DNA from 4 places in the Marinobacter sp. MDS2 genome. Region 2 is predicted to be linked to each of the others. Evidence: predicted binding sites of a transcription regulator. Region 2 holds the regulator's gene; each other region holds the start of a gene.
The links. Region 2 encodes FliA, which starts transcription of late flagellar genes. Its sites were predicted from a motif close to CTAAAGTTTNNNNNNNNNNNGCCGNTAA; they were not measured.
Positions count from the first base shown of each region.

Region 1 (3,725 bases), 120 kb from region 2:
TTCGTTCGGAGCATCTTCCGGAGACACACTCCAACGCCACATGTCTTCCTCGGCTTCCGCCCAAGGATCTTCCAGATTCATGCCTTCGTAAGAGATGTGCAGCAGGTTGGCATCCATGGAGTACGGGCTCTTGCCCTTCTTCATTTCAACCGGAATGTTGCGCTCTTCACAATACTTCAGCAGCTTCTCGCGGGAGTTCAGATCCCACTCACGCCACGGTGCAATCACCTTCACGCCCGGCTTCAGTGCGTAAGCACCCAACTCGAAACGTACCTGGTCGTTACCCTTACCGGTCGCGCCGTGAGAAATGGCATCGGCGCCTGTTTCGTTAGCAATCTCGATCAAACGGCGGGAGATCAGCGGGCGGGCAATAGAAGTACCCAGCAGGTACTCGCCTTCATAGATGGTGTTCGCGCGGAACATCGGGAACACGTAGTCGCGCACAAACTCTTCGCGCAGGTCCTCGATGTAAATTTCCTTAACGCCCAAGGCTTCCGCCTTCGCACGCGCCGGCTCTACTTCCTCGCCTTGGCCGATGTCGGCGGTAAAGGTCACCACCTCACAGTTGTAAGTATCCTGCAACCACCGAACAATAACGGAAGTATCCAGGCCGCCGGAATAGGCCAGAACCACCTTTTTAATATCAGACATGTCTGTGCTCCAGACTGATCAGAATGGATGTAACAAAAAGAAGAGGCATATTGTACGGGATGGCGGGGGAGTTGGCTATTGGGAGGTGCGTTCACCCTCTCCCACGAAGGGAGGGGGTGTCGCGGAATTTAGATATCAGCCAACGTGTGCGGTTTGGGTAACCGCTTCTTCGCGGATGCCGTCCCAGCCTTCTTTGATGGAGCGGAGGAGGCTAATGACTTCGTCCAGTTTGGCCATGTCGTTCTTGGCGCTGGCCTCTAGAAGCGTGCGCTCCATGTAGTCGTACAACGCTTCCAAGCGGGTTGCTAGCTCACCGCCCTTTTCAAAGTCCAGAAAGCTTTTTAGGCCACCAATGATTTCGATGGCCTTGCCGATTAGCTTGCCTTTGCCTTCGTAATCTTTCGCCTGCATACGGGCTTTGGCCATGTTAATGCGTTCGATCGCCCCGTTATATAACAACTGAATCAGCTTGTGGGGGTCCGCATCGGTGATGCTGGTTTGGGTGTTAACACGTTGGTACGCTTGTAGACCGTTCATAGCTAACCTCTTTAACTCTAATCGGATTCAACCGATCAATTGTTCTGATTGTTCTGCGGAGCCAGCGCAGCCAACTGCTGAGAAACATAGTTACCGGTACTCTGAAACTGCGCAATAAGCGCGTCGGCAGCGGAAAACTGCTTTACCAACCTAGCTCGTAAAGACTCGATTCTGTCATTCAATTGAGTACGCTGATCTTGGATATCGTCAAGCGTCCGACTCAAACCTTCTGTTCGGTTATCGAGCCGGCCACTGAACTTCACATATTCATCCACCGCATTGAGCGCACTTGATGCAATGCCTGCTTCGCCTGAGAACAAGGCCCTTACATCTTCCGGATGATCAGCCAGCTGCGTCTTGAATTCGCTGGCATCGAAATCCAACTTACCGGTATCCGGATTGGTTGAAATACCAAGATCGGCCAGCATCCGAACTGGGGAGTTCTGAAGGTCGGCCGGAATACTTGTCAGCATGCCCCGCAATTCATTTTGAAGACTGCGAATGGTGGAATCGCCTGTAAGCGCTCCACCACGATCCGTGGCCGCATCGTACCCAGACGCGTTTTTGATCACGTCTTGCAGAGCATTGTACTTATCGACAAATTCTTGGACCCGCTCTGTCACCGCATCCGGGTCTGAATTGATGGCAACCGTAGACGTGCCCGTCGATTTCAAATCAAAGGTCACACCCTCTACAACGCCTTCAACGGTATTCGAGGAACGTGTAATCGCAATCCCGTTCACTTCCAGCTCAGCATCCAGAGCCGCAACGGTTTCACTCATGCCTGTGCCGCTTCCGTCATAAGCAAACTGAGACAACCCGGCGTCACCCGAAGCGGTCACACTAACGGCGTTAGCAGTTCCACTCTCATCGGAGGTCATCACCAAACGGTAGCCCGAACCTGTATCCACCACCCCAGCCGATACCCCCGCCCCAGCATCGTTAATAGCATTCGCGATGCCCTCAAGGGTGTTATTGCTGTCATCGATGGTTACTTCCGTTGTCACACCGCCCACCTCAAAGGTGAGCGTACCATTGCCAAAGGTCGTCGCATCTTTATCCGCTTGACTGGCGGAAGCCAACGACTGACGCTGGGCCAATTGCGTGACGTTCAGCGTATAGGAGCCCCTTGAGACATTGCCCTCATCAATGGTAGCACCTGCAACCGCCTCGTTGGAGATGCTCGACGTGTACGCGTCAAAAGCCGCCCCTGACTTCAAGCCGTCTAAAGGCGACTTCATCTCTTCCAACGCATTCTTCAACGCACCGAACGCCGAGATTTTGGCCTGTATCGACCTTTCTTTGCTATTCAGACGCTCTTCTGTAGGAACGCGCTCAGCCGCGACAAGCTTGTCGACAAGGTCAGCACTGAAAATGCCTGATCCTACTCCGAGTGAAGAAATTGATGCCATGATGCGCCTCCATAGGGGCTAAACTGCACGTATGTCTACCGGTATATAAGAGTTATCGGCAGCAAGCGGAAAAACTTTGCCGCTTTTTACACTTTAGATACAAACATTATAGGCCTTAACGAAAAACACCGTCGGCTCTTGCGAGACTGACGGTGTTAGCAGCTGGCCCTCAGCCCTAGCGCCGAAACGCCCTGAGCTAAAATGACGGGCCTCAAACCTTGATATCAAACAACGTCAGCGGTTCTTCATGCTGCAAGTTTTTTGCCAACCTTAGCGCAACCTCGTCCGGGATCTGACGAATCACTTCCTGGGTTTCGCTATCCACAACTCGAACGATCGTCTCGCCACGCTCCAAATCGACTTCAAACTGCAAGTCTCGCTGTACGTTTTGTACGTAATCGTTGAGCCGCGTGACCGCTTCACCAAGCTCTTCAGGCTGAATTTCAGCGCCAGTCGGCTGAGCTCGCCCTACAGATGAAGAGTCCGCCGCGATTTCGCGACTTACGGGCTGAACCTGCTGAGTGCCGGGAACCTGGCCAGCAGCCTCAACAAACTTCATATTTGGGCCATACAACTTCATGTCATTCATAGACCACCCCGCTAGCACAAAAACCAGCCTTCCTTACGAAAGACTGGCTTTATCATCTATCTAACCGCTTCAATTACTGAAGCAGGGACAGAACCTGGTTTGGACGGGCGTTTGCCTGTGCCAGTACCGAGATGCCAGCCTGCTGCAACACGTTGGCCTTGGCCATTTTGGCAGACTCGGCGGCAAAGTCGGCGTCCAAAATTCGACTGTTTGAAGCGCTCAGATTCTCAAGGTTTGTCGAAAGGTTGTTGATTGTGCTCTCAAACCGGTTTTGTACCGCACCCAGATCAGCTCGAAATGCATTCACTTCCGAGAGCGCACCGTCAATGGTAGCCAACGCAGCGCTCGCACCACCTGCAGAAGAAATCGAAATTCCACTGATACCTAGGCCAGTAGCGTTCATGGTTGAATCGAAAGCAATATCAATGGTTTGCCCGGCGTTTGCACCAACCTGGAACGAAACTGCCGACCCCAAACTACCATCCAAAACATTCAAACCATTAAACTGGGTATCAGTGGATATACGACCAATCTCC
Region 1 covers NZ_JAVAJF010000001.1:740,906-744,630, forward strand. Annotated here, with positions in the region: gene Q9245_RS03540 (argininosuccinate synthase) at 1-651, opposite strand, end outside; gene fliS (flagellar export chaperone FliS) at 787-1,188, opposite strand; gene fliD (flagellar filament capping protein FliD) at 1,224-2,600, opposite strand; gene Q9245_RS03555 (flagellar protein FlaG) at 2,812-3,189, opposite strand; gene Q9245_RS03560 (flagellin domain-containing protein) at 3,263-3,725, opposite strand, start outside.
Region 1: the regulator FliA is predicted to act here: its motif matches at 2,653-2,680, upstream of fliD (flagellar filament capping protein FliD).

Region 2 (3,725 bases):
GACGAGCTTTCCGACCGTCACCTTGTGCTGATCGATACCGCCGGACTGACCAGTGCTGATCGGGGTTATCAGGAGCAGCTGGCAGAGCTGGTGCGCAGCGATCACAATATTCGTACTCATTTGGTGGTGTCTGCGACCAGCCAGCCACGTATCATGAAATCCGTTTGGCATTGCTATAAGATGTCGAATCTTGCCGGCTGCATCGTGACCAAGATTGACGAAGCGCTGACCTTGGGCGAATCTCTGGGGTTTGTGATGGAAACCGGCCTTCCGGTGGTATGGTATACCGATGGTCAGAAAATACCGGAAGACCTGCATCGGGCAGAGGCCGCTCCGTTGGTTCGTATGGGCGTTGAGCGCCTGAAAGCGATGCAGCATTCGCAGGCCGCTGCTGAAGGCGCCTTGGCGTAGTCATGACACAACAGCCACCGGCATAGAGCCCGTTAACGACGCAGTAAGAGACAATAAACAGTATGAGCAAACCACATCCGGTTCAGGTTATTGCGGTATCCGGCGGTAAAGGCGGTGTCGGGAAGAGCAATGTGTCGGTCAATCTTGCGATAGCGTTGGCAGAAAAAGGCCGTCGTGTTGTGGTGCTTGATGCCGACTTGGGGTTGGGTAATCTGGATGTACTGCTGGGCGTGACGGCCAACAAGAATTTGCACGATGTTCTTAACGGTGAGTGTGACCTGAAAGACGTGCTTGTGGATGGTCCCGGCGGTATCAAAATTGTACCCGCATCCTCCGGTACCCAACGAATGACACAGCTCAGCCCGATGGAACATGCTGGCCTGATCAATGCGTTCAGTGAACTGGGCGATCAGATTGACGTGTTGATTGTAGACACGGCTGCCGGTATTTCTGAATCTGTTGTGAGCTTCCTTCGTGCCGCGCAAGAGTTGTTGCTGGTGGTGTGCGACGAGCCGACCTCGATAACCGATGTGTATGCACTTATTAAATTGATGAACCGTGACTACGGAACGGATCGCTTTCGCGTGCTCGCCAACCAGGTGCGGAGCGAAGAAGAAGGTAAGCACTTGTTCGAAAAATTGACGCGAGTTACCGAGCGTTTTCTGGATGTCGCGTTACAATACGTGGGCATCGTGCCTTACGACGAAGCGGTCAAGAAAGCCGTTCAACGCCAGCGCGCTGTTCTGGAAGCTTATCCCCGAGCAAAAGCGTCGATTGCAGTACGAGCATTGGCAGACAAAGTGGATAGTTGGCCGCTGCCATCTTCTCCGCGAGGTCATCTTGAATTTTTCGTGGAGCGGCTCGTCGAAGTCTGATCTGAATCCAGTCCAATAAAAGCCGGATACATGACATTGACGAAGAATCTGGGAATGTACCATCAGGCAGGCGCCTCCAACGCTTCGAATTTGATCGAAGTTCACGCGCCGCTGGTTAAAAAAATAGCCCTTCATTTGATGGCCCGTTTGCCGGCATCTGTTCAGCTTGAAGACCTGATGCAGGCTGGAATGATCGGTTTGCTTGAAGCTGCCCAGCGTTATTCCACGGGCAAGGGCGCAACGTTTGAAACCTATGCAGGCATCCGTATTCGGGGCGCGATGGTTGACGAAATCCGAAAGGGTGACTGGGTGCCTCGTTCCGTGCACCGCAATGCCCGCCGGATCTCCGCCGCAATCAAAACCGTTGAAGACCGGACCGGCCGAGAGGCGCAGGATGCCGAGGTGGCGGAAGAGCTTGGTATTGAGTTGTCGGAATACCATTCGTCGCTTTCGGATGCCAACAGTGGCCGGTTATTTAGCCTGGATGAGCTCAATGAATCCGGTGAGCTGCCGATAGAAGAGCAAGAGGTCAGCGATAATCCGTTGGATGGCATCTCGGCAGGTGCTTTTCAGCGCAGTTTGGCCGAAGCGATTGAGGCCCTTCCAGAGAAAGAAAAGTTAGTTTTGAGTTTGTATTACCAGGAAGAACTGAATCTTAAGGAAATCGGGGCGGTGCTTGGGGTCAGTGAAAGCCGAGTCAGCCAGATTCACAGTCAGGCGGCATTGCGTCTTCGAGGCCGGTTGTCGGATTGGCGAGAACACAGTGGCGATTAACTGGCCCGTGTCCTGAAACGAATTTTGAACAGCCTGCCGGATATCAGCAGGCTGACCTACATCCGGGTGTTATTTACTGGAGGTCCCTTTGGACAAGAACATGAAAATACTCATTGTGGATGATTTCTCCACAATGCGCCGAATTATCAAGAACCTGTTGCGTGACCTTGGCTTTACCAACACCGAGGAAGCCGATGATGGCAACACCGCGCTGCCGATGCTCAAGAATGGGCATTATGATTTTCTGGTGACAGACTGGAATATGCCCGGCATGTCCGGCTTTGATCTTCTAAAAGCTGTGCGTGCGGATGAAAATCTAAAGAACCTGCCGGTACTGATGGTCACGGCGGAAGCCAAACGGGACCAAATTGTGGCCGCGGCCCAGGCCGGGGTGAATGGTTACGTTGTTAAGCCGTTTACCGCTGCTGTGCTTAAAGAAAAAATCGAAAAGATTTTTGAACGTATTCAGTAACCAAAGGTCGGGTAGCTCGCATGAGTGACAGCAAACACACCCAACGGGGTCTCGACCCAGAGGTCACGGAAAAGCTGCAAGAGCAGACCTCGCAACTTGTTGAAAGTGTCAACAGTGGCGACTTCGCACGCGCGATGACGATCATTAACGAACTCAGCGAAGTTCGTGATCAGAGCCTGTATCAGGAAGTGGGGCGTTTGACCCGAAGCCTCCATGAGGCCATCCGGAATTTTCAGATCGATCCCCGCAATGCGGAGCAGAAAGAAGCGCTTTCGAAAATGTCTGATGCCTCGGATCGGTTGGCCTACGTGGTCCAAATGACCGGTCAGGCCGCTAACCGCACCATGGATCTGGTTGAGGAAAGCATGCCTGTGGCGCATGCCATCCGTGATGAAGCCTTGAGTCTTCGCGATGAGTGGCAGCGCTTGCGTCGCCGGGAGATTGAGCCTGCGGAGTTCCGGGAGCTGTACGCAAGAATCGATGCATTTTTCGGAACCTTGAGCAACGATTCGGACAACCTGTACAAAAACCTCTCGGAGATTCTTCTGGCCCAGGATTTCCAGGACCTCACCGGCCAGGTGATTCAGAAGGTTACCGCGCTTGTTAAAGAGGTAGAGGAGAATCTGTTGGGCTTGGTCGTCATGGCCAGTCATGTCGATCAGTTGACCGGCACAGTCCATCAAATTGAAGAAAAAGAAGAATCGGCCGAAAAGGGAGTAGGTCCACAAATCAAGGCCGCCGAGCGAGACGATGTTGTTTCGGGGCAGGACGGCGTTGACGACTTATTGTCCAGTCTCGGTTTCTGAAAGACAAAGAGGATGACTCATGGCGTTTGATGCCGATGAAGAGATTCTGCAGGACTTCTTGATAGAAGCCGGCGAGATTCTCGAAAAGCTGTCGGAGCAGTTGGTTGATCTGGAACAGCATCCAGACGACAGCGATCTGCTGAACGCCATATTTCGCGGCTTTCATACGGTGAAGGGCGGAGCCGGGTTTCTCCAGCTTGAAGCGTTGGTGAACTGCTGCCATTCCGCAGAAAACGTGTTCGACATCTTGCGTAACCATAAACGCAGGGTGACTCCCGAGTTAATGGACGTTGTCCTTCAAGCCCTCGACAACGTCAATGCCATGTTTGAAGAAGTGCGCAATCGCGAAGAGCTGACGCCTGCGCCGGCCAGTTTGATTGCGGCCCT
Region 2 covers NZ_JAVAJF010000001.1:622,696-626,420, reverse strand. Annotated here, with positions in the region: gene flhF (flagellar biosynthesis protein FlhF) at 1-411, shown strand, start outside; gene Q9245_RS02985 (MinD/ParA family protein) at 474-1,286, shown strand; gene Q9245_RS02980 (RNA polymerase sigma factor FliA) at 1,317-2,060, shown strand; gene cheY (chemotaxis response regulator CheY) at 2,149-2,532, shown strand; gene Q9245_RS02970 (protein phosphatase CheZ) at 2,553-3,338, shown strand; gene Q9245_RS02965 (chemotaxis protein CheA) at 3,358-3,725, shown strand, end outside.

Region 3 (3,725 bases), 530 kb from region 2:
GCAATCCGGCCTAGCTCAGGAAACTCAATGTCGTAACAAATGAGAATGGCAACACGGCCAGCATCGGTCTCAAACACTTCAAATTCGTGACCGCCCTCAATCACCCAGTCGCGACGCTCGTGCGGGGTGATATGAATTTTTCGCTGTTCATCAACCCGGCCATCCCGGTGACACAAGTACGAAACGTTGTACACGCGGTCATCTTCAATCAGGGGCATAGACCCGGTGATGATGTTGATGTTGTAGCTGACTGCCATATCCGACATTTCATTACGGAACTGCTCTGTAAAGCCCGCGAGAAAACGGATGGCCCGCGTTTGATCCAGCTGGTCGGTCAAGCCCATTAGGGGGGCATTAAAAAATTCCGGGAAAAGTGCGAAATCACTTTTGTAGTCTGAAAGGGCGTCCACAAAGTATTCGACTTGCTTGAGTACTTCTTCTACAGAGGTGAACTCTCGCATTTGCCACTGTACAGCTCCCATCCTAACCTGGGTCTTCTTCACGTCCAGAACGGAGGTGGGGGGCAGGTAAAGGATGTTTCGCCATTCCAGCAAGGTGGCATAGCCAAGGGATTTCTCATCCTCTGGCAGGTATTTGTGCATGAGCCGGGTGACCTGAAAATCGTTGGAAAGCTGAAAGCTCAGGATGGGGTCGTAGATCTCTTTTCGATCTACCCGTTGAATGTACTCTTCCGGCGTATATTGTTCGGCATATTTGAAGTAATTAGGTATTCGGCCACCGGCGAGAATCGCCCTCAGGTTCATGGACCGGCAAAGTTCTTTGCGGGCCTCATAAAGGCGGCGCCCCAATCGGTAACCGCGGTATTCCGGGTGAATGAATACATCCAGACCGTATAACGAGTCGCCGTTGGGGTTGTGCCAAATTTTTTCGTTACGAAGAATCAGGTCGTCGTAGGCGTGAGGGTTGCTGAATCTTTCGTACTTCACACACACGGTAAGGGCAACGGCCACCAGTTTGCCGCTTTCCTCAATACAAACTTGTCCGTCTGGAAACTGCTCCACCAGGGTCTTGATAGTGTCTTTTGGCCACGCTCCGCCGATGTCGTCATAAACATCGTCCATCAGTGCCTGCAATTCGCTGTAATCATCGAGGGTGAGGTTTCGCAGATTCAGGTGTAGATCTTCGTGGGCCATGCAAGCTCTCTCCGTTGGGTTTCCGCATCGGCAAAAGACGATAGTGCGTCGAATATTAGCAGAGTATGCAGGCACCTACACGTTCACCTAAAGAACCGGTAGCGGCCGCCGATACACTTGGTAACTGTGCCTTTCAGACAACTGGATTAAACTCGCGCACCGCTTATTCCTTGGAGGAACTTTCATCGTGCAACTTACATTCGGGCAGAAACTGCTGGTTGCTGTCGGCGTTCTGATCGCCGTCATCATGGCTGTTTTCGCGTTTACTTCGGATCGCCAGATTCAGAAAACCACAGACACTTATGTGTTTGCCATGTTAGATGGGGCCATTGAGCAGAGCACTGCGAGTATTGCTGGCTGGCTGAACACCCGTTTGGATATGACCAGTGCGGCGGCGAAAGCTCTGGGCAACACGGAAACAGACGAACAAGCACGGGTTCTGCTGAACAGTATGACAGAGGGCGGTAACGCGAAAGATGTCTACGTGGGTACCACCGATGGCCGAATGATTATGCGCTCCATGGCTTCTGAGCAGGCTTTGGGTGCCAGCTTCGATCCACGGGAACGACCTTGGTACAAGCAGGCGCGCGCGGAAGGCAGAGCCTCTTTTACCGGGATTTATCAGGATGCCCAGACCGGCGAGACCTTGATCTCGGCCATCGCTCCGGTGTCTTCCGGCAGGTTTGAAGGCGTGGCCGGTATGGATATCAGCCTTAACGTAATCCAGGAACTGCTGGCCGCAATCACCCTTGGTGACGCGGGCTATGCCATGTTGATGGACGGTGACGGAACCATCCTGTTTCACCCGGATCCGTCGTTGATCGGCAAGAGTGCCCGGGATTTCCTGGGGTATGCACCCGCAAAGGATGGCACGCCTAAGCGATACGAGCGAAACGGGACAGAGTGGAGTGTCGCGTTTTTCCCGATCTCCGATGCCCGAGGCGTGGATTGGTATATTGGCTCGGTGGTGAACTGGGACCAAATCACCCAACCCGTTGTAGACGCAAGAATGGCCAGCCTGACCATTGCCTTTGTTGGCTTGATTTTAGCTCTGATCATCCTTCACTTTGGTATTCGCGCGTTGATGGCACCGGTGCGCAGGTTGAATGATGCCATGTCCGACATTGCGTCCGGCGATGCCGATCTTACCCAGCGCCTTGATGACAGTGGCAGTGACGAGTTTGGACTTCTCGCAAGCAACTTCAATAAGTTTGTATCAAACATTCAGCAAGTTGTGAGTGAGGTGAAAGAAGGTAGTGAAGAGCTGTCTCAGAACGTGACCTCACTTCGACAAACTTCCAGCAACAGTCGCAACAGCGTGGAAGGACAGCAGGGCGAAATCAATATGGTGGCGACGGCCATTAACGAGATGTCTGCGGCGGCGAATGAAATTGCTCAGAGTGCCCAACAGACGGCGGAAGCCGCCGAACAGGCAGACCACGAAAGCCTTGGCTCCCGGGAAACCGTTGCTGCGTCTCGGGATGCGGTGCAAAAACTGTCTCATGAGATCACGGCGGCGGCCGAGGTCATCGATAAGCTTGGTCAGGACGTTTCTTCAATCACTACGGTTCTTGAGGTGATTCAAGGTATTGCCGAGCAAACCAACCTGCTTGCTCTGAACGCTGCAATCGAAGCAGCACGGGCGGGCGAAGCTGGCCGTGGTTTTGCTGTGGTTGCTGACGAGGTTCGCAATCTGGCACAGCGCACCCGCGCATCCACAGAGGAAATCAACAACATGATCGAGCGCCTTCAGAAAGGTGCTAACGATGCGGTTGATGTGATGAAAGCATCCACTGCGGTTTCCAATGTGAGTATGGAGAAGGCTCAGGATGCGATGGAGTCTTTGAATCGGATTGCTGAGGCCATTACGTCAATCAGTCAGATGACGTCGCAGATTGCGACGGCGTCAGAAGAACAGACGTCTGTTACTGAAGAGTTGAATGCGTCGATCACACGCATTGCCGAACAAGGCCAGGCTGCGGCGGAAGCCACCAGTGAAAATGACGTGTACAGCAGTCAGATTGAAAGCATCGGGCATACTCTTAACGAAAGAGTGAGCCGGTTTAAAGTCGATTAATCTGATCGTTATATGGCAAGGCCAAGGATGGCTTTGCGCAGTGTTAGTGGTTGCCGGTCAGGTAGTCAATTCTCCGTTCTAGGTTGTCCAGAATGCGTCTGGCAACGTACCCGGAATCTTCCGTCAGGTGAGGGTTATCTAAAGAGATCACCGTTCGCCGATTAAGATTCAGGCGGGCCACGCTCTCTCCAAATGAATGTTTTAGATAGGCCGCAAAACTACCGTCTTTGATGGCACGCTCCAGACCCAGTTGTAATCTGTGGGCTGTTTCATGATCAGCCGGCGCCACAAACAAATACGAAGGCATCGGATAGGCCAAGAGAAGCGTGGGTTCAACAACCAGCCCCTTCGCGTCATCGCGCTCCAGCTCAAACATCACCTCGCTGATGCCCCTCGCGAAACATTCGAATCTCCGATTCTGGAGCATGCCAAAAAGGATTTCGTATCGGGTATGGGTGATCACGCTTACGCCATTGCTCTTGAGAATAGGTGTA
Region 3 covers NZ_JAVAJF010000001.1:91,088-94,812, reverse strand. Annotated here, with positions in the region: gene Q9245_RS00425 (bifunctional GNAT family N-acetyltransferase/carbon-nitrogen hydrolase family protein) at 1-1,154, opposite strand, end outside; gene Q9245_RS00420 (methyl-accepting chemotaxis protein) at 1,342-3,231, shown strand; gene Q9245_RS00415 (hypothetical protein) at 3,275-3,725, opposite strand, start outside.
Region 3: the regulator FliA is predicted to act here: its motif matches at 1,242-1,269, upstream of Q9245_RS00420 (methyl-accepting chemotaxis protein).

Region 4 (3,725 bases), on a different contig from region 2:
CTTCTTAACCATGGCCAGATTAAAAACACCGCTAAGCGACGTATGCAACATAATGAACGTATCTTTCAGGGCGGGGTCTTCTTTAATTCGAGTGACCAGTGTATAGCCGTCCATCTCGGGCATTTCGACATCGGAAATAATTAACGAAAGATGGTCTCGTATTGATGAACCATCCCGAACCAAGCCTTTCAGGTAATCCAGCGCCTGCCTGCCATCGTTATGAGTAATCACCTCCATTCCGATCGCAGTCAGACACCGACTGATCTGGCGTCTGGCTACGGAAGAATCATCCACCACGAGAACCGGCAGGTGACGCTTCTCCCTAGCAGCACTGCGGGTCACCAACTCATCATTGACGTCTTCACGTAGCGGAGAAACTTCTGAAAGAATCTTCTCTACATCAATGATTTCCACTAGTTTTTCATCAACCTTGGTGACCGCCGTCAGGTAAACATCTTTTCCGGCACCTTTCGGTGGGGGCAAGATCTCTTCCCAATTCATGTTCAAAATACGATCAACACCGGACACCAGAAACCCCTGAGTCTTCCGGTTGTATTCCGTGATGATGACGAAGCTTGTCGCGAGCTGCTCCTGCGGAATTCCGGGCAATCCAATAGCCATACTCATATCGACAATGGGAATGGTTTCTCCTCGGATATGGGAAACCCCCCGCACGACTGCGCGACTGTTAGGAATAGACGACAGTTTCGGGCACTGTAACACTTCTTTCACTTTGAATACGTTAATGCCGTACACCTGCCGACCACGGAGCCGGAACAGCAATAGCTCAAGCCGATTCTGGCCCACCAGCTGGGTGCGCTGATTAACGCTTTGAAGTACCCCTGTCATGTCGTTCTGCTCCTGGAATGCCCTAACCGGCACTGATTTTGCTTTGTAGCTTAAAGGCTCGGAATTAAGACTTAGTGTAACGGCCATATGCCGAGATTCTTAACTTTTTTTAAAGGGCGACAGACTTACCGACAGCATAGGACAAAGCACCCAAGATGCGTACCCTCATTTTCTTCGCGCTGACACTGGTTTTCAGTTTGCCCGTGTCCGCCGGGCAAAACACAACCGCCAGCGATATTCGCCAAATGGCAGAGCGTTTCCTGCACACATGGGCCGAAGAACAGCGCCAGCTCAATCGGCGAATTGAGTACAAAATAGGTAACGTGGATCGTCGTTTGAAGCTGGCGCCATGCGACGGGGAGCCTGAGCTGGAGTTTGTGAGTGATCCCCTGCGCACACCCAGTCCCTCGATTCTTATCAGCTGCACGGGCAAGCGCCCCTGGCGAATGTACGTAACGGCTTCCGTGGAGGCGTACGGCCCGGCGATTGTCGCCGCACGCCCGCTGACCCGTGGGGAGCGGTTATCGAGCGCGGCTTTGACCACAAGCGAAGTTCAACTGAACGCCAGCCGCCGAGGCACGCTCACCGACATAAACAATATTCAAGGGATGATGGTTAGACGCCCTGTGAAAACCGGCACCGTGCTGACACCAGACTTGCTGGAAGCGCCCGATGCCATCGAACGAGGCGACCATGTTATTATCCTTGCCCGATCCGGTTCTTTTTCGGTGAGCTCCAGAGGCAAAGCACTGGGCAACGCCAGCATCGGCGAGCAAGTGCTGGTAGAGAACCTTCGCTCCGCTCGAACCGTTAAGGCAACTGTTGTTGCACCGGGACGAGTCGAAATTCCCATGCAGTAACCCGCGGGAAGTGCGGGCGGAAATTTTTTTCCTCCATAGACTAAAGTCCGGCAACAACTTGCCGTTAACCAGATACAAACCCGATTCCGCCACTGTCCGATGTGGCCCCAGGCAAGTAGGTAATCTTATGTCAGTTGACTTAAATGGAATTGGCCCAGGCCAGGTCAACACCACCAGAACCCAGGCCGACAAAGCGTCGAGCAACACCACAACAGCACCTGCCGATCAAGCCAAGGCACAAGGCCCGGCGGCCCGTGGTGAGAACGTGAGCCTCAGCAGTCAGGCTAAGAACCTGAAACAGCTTGAACAAAAGCTCGGCGATTACCCGGAAATGGACGACGATCGAATTGCGGAAATCCGCGCTGCACTCGATAACGGCTCCTACAAGATCGACGCAGATAAACTGGCCCAGAAAATGCTTGAGATGGATGAAAGCATTTTTGGGTGAGTAGAGTATGGCCGCTATCGATGAATTGAAGACCCTTCTTCGTGAAGACATCCGCCAGTTGGACGTACTGGCGGATCTCCTCCTTCAGGAGAAAGAGGCATTGGCCTCTGCGGATATAACCCCACTGCACGAGCTCACGGAAGAAAAGAACCAAATACTTGGAACAATCCGTGATCGAGCTCGGCAAAAAATCCATCATCTTGTAAACATGGGCTACCGCCCGGACGCCGGCGAGCCTTCGCGTTTTATTCGGGCAGGCGGCATGGATGATTTGTATCAGCTCTGGAAAGCCGCCGATCAAAAAATGCGAGAGTGCCAGTCACTGAACCAGAACAACGGGCGGGTGGTCGGGCACCTGCAAAAACGGCTCGCACGGGTGACCGACATCTTCCGCGGCGCTTCCGGGCAACAGAAGCTCTACGGCGCTCAAGGCCAGCAGACCAACGTGTCCAGCAGCACCGTTTTTGCAAGCGCTTGACTCTCGTGATCCAACAAAAATGCCCGGCTAGTAGCCGGGCATTTTTTTGACCGCCAACTTTCGGTTAGCGGGTATAAATGGTCATACTGGACGCAGGGTGAAAACGAATATCCTGAATACTGACACTGCCCATCGATGCGCCATTGCTGCCTGCTACCCGGATATTGTCCATCCGGATTTCCTCGATACGCTCCGGCAGCGCCAGAGATATCGCACCATCGTCCCGGATCGAATATCGCTCTTCTCCTTCCCGGTATTTGACGCCCGATATCGTGAGGTCGGAATCCAGGAAGCTTAACACCGGCACAAACACGTTCGCCGCCAGGCGTACACCTTCAACCGCGTCCAAGCCGAGTTCCTCAGCACTGCCGCCATCCGCATCTGCAGCTTTCTCTGGCATGGCAGCCACTTTTTCAATTCGATCCAGCAAACCGACGCTGCGCTGCCCCGATACCGACGACATTTCATCGTCCGTCAAAGGTGCAAAGCCATGCCCTTCATACAACTGCCCTGCACTCGCTACAGCGTCAGCATCTTCCTGGCCCGTCGTCGTGGAGGCAAACGACACCAAGGGTTGAAAAGGCAGCGCCACAATCGTTACGAAAGCTGCGGTATTACGGTATCGAGACTGATGCTTCAACACCCGTAGCAAATCTTTCTCGCTGATACAGCCCGAGGCAAGCAGAACCTCGCCCAAGCGCTTGCCGGAGGTGCGCTGAAGCGTCAATGCGGCTTCAAGCTCCGACTCCGTCAAATACCCGCGATTGATCAACAACCGGCCTAGCCGTGACTTTTCTTCAAATCCTTTTTGGACTTTCACACGTGTTCTCCTGTGTTCGCCATGAACACCGTACAACCAGGCCCGGCATCGTGATTTTACGTCAAGCTATGGCAAGCGTAGCTGAGGGTAGCCTCACTTGCTGTTTGCTTTTACTCTTATCGACGTAAGGATCTGTTAATATCGTTAACTGCTTTGTAGCAACGATGATTATGTCACCTATTCCGACACTCACTGAAACAAAGAGCAGCCTTTAAATGACAAACTTCGTAAAACAACAATTCCTTGTGATTTATGCCGCACTACTCGTTA
Region 4 covers NZ_JAVAJF010000003.1:262,625-266,349, reverse strand. Annotated here, with positions in the region: gene Q9245_RS14420 (chemotaxis protein CheV) at 1-849, opposite strand, end outside; gene flgA (flagellar basal body P-ring formation chaperone FlgA) at 1,005-1,709, shown strand; gene flgM (flagellar biosynthesis anti-sigma factor FlgM) at 1,837-2,157, shown strand; gene Q9245_RS14405 (flagella synthesis protein FlgN) at 2,165-2,635, shown strand; gene Q9245_RS14400 (pilus assembly protein PilB) at 2,700-3,455, opposite strand; gene Q9245_RS14395 (peptidylprolyl isomerase) at 3,671-3,725, shown strand, end outside.
Region 4: the regulator FliA is predicted to act here: its motif matches at 1,750-1,777, upstream of flgM (flagellar biosynthesis anti-sigma factor FlgM).